DNA from 2 places in the Blautia sp. ZXY-1-C6 genome. Region 1 is predicted to be linked to the other one. Evidence: riboswitches for the same ligand, from Rfam matches in the RefSeq annotation. Region 1 holds a riboswitch; the other holds the start of a gene.
What was found. Region 1 has a riboswitch for ZMP and ZTP ahead of AC075J_RS06480 (IMP cyclohydrolase). Riboswitches for the same ligand answer to the same signal wherever they lie in the genome.

Region 1 (3,421 bases):
AAGGTTGGTATCGGACCTGGATCTATCTGTACCACACGAGTTGTTGCAGGTATCGGTGTTCCGCAGATCACTGCTGTTATGGACTGCTACGAAGCTGCAAAAGAATACGGAATCCCGATCATTGCAGACGGTGGTATCAAGTATTCCGGAGATGTCACAAAGGCAATCGCAGCCGGTGCGAATGTCTGCATGATGGGAAGCATGTTTGCAGGATGCGACGAGAGCCCGGGAACATTCGAACTGTATCAGGGCAGAAAATATAAAGTATACCGCGGTATGGGATCTATCGCAGCTATGGAGAACGGAAGTAAAGACCGTTATTTCCAGGAGAATGCGAAGAAACTTGTTCCGGAAGGCGTAGAAGGACGTGTTGCTTACAAAGGACATGTTGAGGATACTGTATTCCAGCTCATGGGCGGTCTCCGTTCCGGTATGGGATATTGTGGAGCAGAAACTATTGAGAAGCTTAAAGAAACAGGCAGATTCATCAAGATTTCTGCTGCATCTCTTAAGGAATCTCATCCACATGATATTCATATCACAAAAGAAGCTCCGAACTATAGCGTAGATGACAAATAATAAATTTCAGGTGTAATATATGCCCCGGCTGGCTGCTGATGGAAAGAAATAAGATTTCCAGGCATGCCGGCCGGGGTATTTTTTGAAGGGAGTAAAATCCCGTAAGAGAAGGTAAAAATGCAAAAGCATATAAACAAAAAGAAAAAAACAGATACCAGAACAGGAAAAACTGCAGCAAAAAAGAAAAACAGCAGGTCGAAAAGACGAAAGAGTAGCAGAGTAAGGCAGAGAAATCAGAGAATTCTTATGAGCCTTATGCTGCTCGTGATCATAGTTCTGATTGGGTGGATTATAATAAATCGGGCCAGTGAAAATGGATGGAGTATTGGGGACTTTTTACATAATTCTGACACGATGATTTCTGATGCGGAACAGTCAGGAACAGATAATGCGGATTCTTCAGGCGGACCGGAACAATGGCAGAAAGAAGGGGCGCCGTACATAGATGTGGAACTGCTGACACCGAATGAATATTCCAGACCGCAGATTCCTATTGAGAGTGTACAGTATATTGCCATTCATTATACTGCAAATCCGGGGGCAACAGCCATTGCAAATAGGAACTACTTCGAGAATCTGGCGACTACTCATGACACAAAGGTGAGCAGTCATTTTGTAGTGGGGCTGGATGGGGAAGTGGTGCAGTGTATTCCTACGTCAGAGATGTCCTATGCGACGAACTCACGTAATGTAGATACTTTGTCCATCGAGTGCTGTCATCCGGATGAGACGGGGAAATTTAATGAGGCAACTTATGATTCGGCAGTGAAGCTTTCTGCGTGGTTGTGCGTGCGGTTTGGGCTTACATCAGAGAACGTGATCCGGCATTATGATGTTACCGGAAAAAACTGTCCGAAATATTATGTGGAGAATCCGGATGCGTGGATACAGATGAAATCGGATATTGCGGCGCAGATTGATGTTGATTATGGTTTGCAGGATGTTCAGTAAAACGAAAATTCAGCACAGTACAAAAAAATTTGCCTTGAAATCCACAAAGAAGTATTGTACTATAATAACAACGTGTGATTTTTTTCACAACAGTGCCTGCATGACTGGCGGAAGTAGGATTACCTACAGGGAGTGCAGCGAGTATATGAGCCGACCGCCTGGGCAGCCTGGAAATTATTCAATGAATAAATAGGTTTCCCAGGCTTTTTTTAACCTTATTTTTAACGAAAAGGAGAAAAATTATGGAAATGTTATCACTGGAAAAAGAACTGAAAGAGAATTCCTATCCTGGCAGAGGAATTGTGATTGGACGTTCCGCAGACGGTAAGAAAGCAGTGACAGCTTATTTCATCATGGGCAGAAGCGAGAACAGCAGAAACAGAGTATTTGTAGAGGATGGTGAGGGAATCCGTACCCAGGCATTTGATCCGTCCAAACTTACAGATCCGAGTCTGATCATCTATGCACCTGTACGTGTACTGGGAAACAAAACAATCGTAACTAACGGAGATCAGACAGATACCATTTATGAGGGAATGGATCATCAGCTTACTTTTGAGCAGTCCTTAAGAAGCAGAGAATTCGAGCCGGACGGTCCGAACTATACACCTCGTATCTCCGGTGTTATGCACGTAGAGAACGGAAAATTCAACTATGCAATGTCAATTCTCAAGAGCAACAACGGAAATCCGGATGCATGTAACAGATACACATTTGCATACGAGAATGCCATTGCAGGAGAGGGACATTTCATCCATACTTATAAATGTGACGGAAATCCACTTCCAAGCTTTGAAGGCGAACCGAAACTGGTAGCAATTCCGGATGATATGGATGAGTTTGCAGAACTTCTCTGGAACAGCCTGAACGAAGATAACAAAGTATCTCTGTTTGTAAGATATATTGATATTGAGACAGGTAAGTACGAAAGCAAGATTATTAATAAGAATAAATAATAGTCACTTACTGAGTACAGATAGTGCTCATAGATTATTGTGAACATAAGACGATGCTTTCGCAGTAAGAAATTATTTACAGGAATTAATTTTAAAATACTTATTTGGTTCATACGGAGGATTTATATAATGAAAGAATTCGAATTAAAATATGGCTGTAACCCGAATCAGAAACCTGCAAAAATTTATATGGCAGACGGATCTGAGCTTCCGGTAAAGATCCTTTCCGGAAGACCGGGATATATCAATTTCCTGGATGCTTTTAATGGCTGGCAGCTGGTATCCAATCTGAAGAAAGCAACAGGACTTCCTGCAGCTACATCTTTTAAACATGTATCCCCTGCCGGTGCTGCTGTAGGACTTCCTCTTACAGAGACTCTGGCAAAGATCTACTGGGTAAATGATATGGACTGGAAGAATTTTTCACCATTAGCATGCGCTTATGCAAGAGCTCGCGGTGCTGACAGAATGTCCTCTTTTGGTGATTTTATTTCTCTTTCTGATGTGTGTGATAAAGATACAGCACTTCTGATCAAGAGAGAGGTATCTGACGGTGTTATTGCACCTGGATACACAGAGGAAGCACTGGAAATCCTGAAGCAGAAGAAAAAAGGTAACTACAATGTGATCCAGATTGAGGAGAACTTTGTACCGGCTCCGCTGGAACACAAAGAAGTATTTGGTGTAACTTTTGAGCAGGGTCGTCAGGAGCTTGAAATCGATGATGCAATGCTTTCCAATATTGTGACAGAGAATAAAGAGCTTACAGAGGAAGCAAAACGTGATATGAAGATTTCTCTGATCATCCTGAAATATACACAGTCCAACTCTGTATGTTTCGTAAAAGATGGACAGGCTATCGGTGTTGGTGCAGGACAGCAGTCACGTGTACATTGTACAAGACTTGCAGGACAGAAGGCAGACAACTGGTTCCT
Region 2 (3,421 bases), on a different contig from region 1:
GCATCTGCTGCAAGCTCCTCCGCTTCTCTGATCACCGAAACCGGGTGGCAGAGATTGTCCAGCGGCTTCATAGAATTAACATCCAGCCCCACACATTTCTCTCCCAGCAACTGTGCAAGCTCCGGATTTCCTCTTCCTCTTTTATGTCCCGGCACATCAAAGGGAACGACTCTCTTCTTTCGGAAACGTTCCAGTGCTTCATATATGGGCGCATGCTGTTGTCTTTCATAATCCATTTGACATGTTCCTCTTTTCCTGTCGTCATGTACCGGCAAATACAGTTCTATCATTCAGCAATTGTATACTGCCTCAAACCGGCACAATGATTAATTATTTCTCTATATATTTGCTATATCTGCACAAAAAAAGAAGCAGATAAGTTCATTCACCATCTGCTTCTCTCATGATCTATAGAATTTCTCAGGCTCTGTCTCTTTATATACTGATCGGATTTCCCGTATAAATCCGTCTGTATCCTGTGCCTGTTCCCGTATTCTGAAATATTCATGACTGCTGTCGTCTTCAATCGCTGGCAAATATATGCTATGCTCTTATTGACCGTTTCACAAGATGATGTGTGCTTACGCACTGATTATTATAAAGTAATCAACTTATAAAATTTGAGCTTCTAACTCAATCAATAATGTGGTGTCTCCCACCCGGCAACTGCCCCGCCTGTCCGTATGGCTTAACATTCAGAAACTGTCTCTGAATGTGAGCAAATATTTGCATGAAAACGATAGTGTCTTTTCATACTAAAGATGAGAATAACATATCTTCTGAACTGTTGTCAATTCCATTTTCCATATTTTGCACTAGAGCGTGTCTGAAAAAGGCTTTCTGCAAGATGTGCGTCACAATTTGTGGTATATTTTGCCCGGATGAGGGCGCCGTAGCGGGCTACGGCAACTGAATTCGGGTGAAATATCCCGCAAAGTGGGGCGTGCAGATTGCGGGAATGATTTTTCAGACACGCTCTAGCTTTACCCGCTTTTTATATTTTCTTCATTTATCAGGGAAAACTGTGTTTATTTTTTAACAATTTCTTTCCTTGAGAAAACGTATTTTCTTTCATTACCAGGGATTACGATTCTCTTCTCTTATCAATTTGCACAACTTTTATCCAGTTTACTCACATTTTTTGACGTTTCAACAAAAATTTCTTGACATTTTTTTCTCAAAATGATATATTGTATTCATCAATTGAAAGAACCTTCGAGTACTGACGGAAAGAGTGGAGTGCAAACCACGTGGAGTCGGAGGTTTGTGGGAGCCGACCGTCTGGGCAGTATTTGAAGTATTCAGATACTGGCCTTTTTTTATAATTTCCGGAGCAGAAATCAGGAATGTCAGACAGACCGGCCGATACTTCTTTCAATTAATAATTGTTGCTGATCGCGGAGTGAACAGCAACAGAAGTTTTTCATGTTATGCGGAAACGAAAGGAGAAAAACAATTATGGGATTCAAATCAGACATTGAAATTGCACAGGAATGCGAGATGCTTCCAATTACTCAGATCGCAGAGAAAGCAGGTATTGACGACAAATATCTGGAGCAGTACGGAAAATACAAAGCAAAAATCGACTACAATCTTCTGAAAGAAAGTGATAAGAAGGATGGAAAATTAATCCTCGTTACAGCTATCAACCCAACTCCAGCAGGAGAAGGTAAAACTACTACTACTGTAGGTCTTGCAGATGGTATGCAGAGACTTGGCAAGAGTGTTATGGTAGCTCTTCGTGAGCCATCCTTAGGACCGGTATTCGGTGTAAAAGGTGGTGCAGCAGGCGGCGGATACGCACAGGTTGTTCCGATGGAAGACATCAACCTTCACTTCACAGGTGACTTCCATGCAATCGGCGCAGCTAACAACTTACTTGCAGCCATGATCGACAACCACATCTTCCAGGGCAATGCATTAAACATCGACCCACGTAAGATCACATGGAGAAGATGTGTAGATATGAACGACCGTCAGCTTCGTAACGTAGTAGATGGTCTTGGCGGAAAGACAAACGGTATGCCTCGTGAAGACGGATACGACATCACAGTTGCATCTGAAATCATGGCAGTTCTCTGTCTTGCAAGCGACATCAAAGACCTGAAAGAAAGATTATCCAAGATCATCATCGGATATACATACGGAAAAGTTTCCGAGCAGAAACCTGTAACAGCAGGTGACCTTCACGCAGAAGGCGCTATGACAGCCCTGTTAAAAGATGCTCTGAAACCAAACCTTGTACAGACTCTGGAACACGTTCCTGCAATCGTACATGGTGGACCATTCGCAAACATCGCTCATGGATGTAACTCTGTAACAGCTACAAAGATGGCTATGAAGCTTGCTGATTATGCAATCACAGAAGCTGGTTTCGGTGCTGACCTTGGTGCTGAGAAATTCCTTGATATCAAATGCCGTATGGCTGGTTTAAAACCAAGCGCAGTTGTAATCGTAGCTACAGTACGTGCCCTGAAATACAACGGCGGCGTTGCTAAAGCTGACCTTAACAATGAAAACCTGGAAGCTCTTGAAAAAGGTATCCCGAACCTGTTAAAACACGTTTCCAACATCAAAAACGTATACAAACTTCCATGTGTTGTTGCTATCAACGCATTCCCTACAGATACAAAAGCAGAGCTTGACTTTGTAGAAGCTAAATGTAAAGAACTGGGCGTTAACGTTGCTCTTTCTGAAGTATGGGCAAAAGGCGGCGAAGGCGGAATCAAACTTGCAGAAGAAGTTATCCGTCTTGTTGAAGAACCAAACGACTTCTCCTATGCATATGAACTGGAAGGTTCTATCGAAGACAAACTGAACCAGATCGTTCAGAAAGTATATGGCGGTAAGAGAGTAGTTCTGACAGCTAACGCTCAGAAACAGGCGAAACAGTTAGAAGCTCTTGGCTTTGGCAACTGCCCGATCTGTGTAGCTAAGACACAGTACAGCTTAACAGATGACCAGACTAAACTGGGTGCTCCTACTGACTTCGAAGTTACAGTACGTAACCTGAAGATTTCCGCTGGTGCAGGATTCATCGTAGCTCTTACAGGTGAGATCATGACAATGCCAGGTCTTCCTAAAGTTCCGGCTGCTGAGAGAATCGACGTAGACGAGACAGGTAAGATCACAGGTCTGTTCTAATCCGGTTGAAATCAATCGAATAATTCAAAAATATAAAAATCATATTTATGTATGATATGTGTCCAGACGATTTAACAGGCGGGAAGATTTTCCCGCCTGTTTTTTTCTTTATTTTTTTATAAGATAATCTTTTCCGGAAATACCAGGTTCCGTCATATGGATCGGATCCAGAATGCGATTAAGTTCATCCTCGTCCATAAGCTTTTCTTTCAGAATCAGACTTCTTACAGATTCGCCTGTCTTAATTGCCTTTTTTGCAATATCCGCAGCCTTCTGA

Region 2: another riboswitch for ZMP and ZTP. It lies ahead of AC075J_RS07815 (formate--tetrahydrofolate ligase); the one in region 1 lies ahead of AC075J_RS06480 (IMP cyclohydrolase).

The regions. Positions count from the first base shown of each region.
Region 1 is NZ_JBWJVQ010000150.1:27,508-30,928, reverse strand. It holds gene guaB (IMP dehydrogenase) at 1-579, shown strand, start outside; gene AC075J_RS06485 (peptidoglycan recognition protein family protein) at 826-1,530, shown strand; ZMP/ZTP riboswitch at 1,621-1,701, shown strand; gene AC075J_RS06480 (IMP cyclohydrolase) at 1,773-2,486, shown strand; gene AC075J_RS06475 (phosphoribosylaminoimidazolecarboxamide formyltransferase) at 2,616-3,421, shown strand, end outside.
Region 2 is NZ_JBWJVQ010000162.1:43,259-46,679, forward strand. It holds gene AC075J_RS07800 (aminotransferase class I/II-fold pyridoxal phosphate-dependent enzyme) at 1-236, opposite strand, end outside; partial or broken gene AC075J_RS07805 (DUF6783 domain-containing protein) at 791-910, opposite strand; partial or broken gene AC075J_RS07810 (DUF6783 domain-containing protein) at 869-1,039, shown strand; ZMP/ZTP riboswitch at 1,209-1,294, shown strand; gene AC075J_RS07815 (formate--tetrahydrofolate ligase) at 1,459-3,144, shown strand; gene AC075J_RS07820 (aspartate ammonia-lyase) at 3,253-3,421, opposite strand, start outside.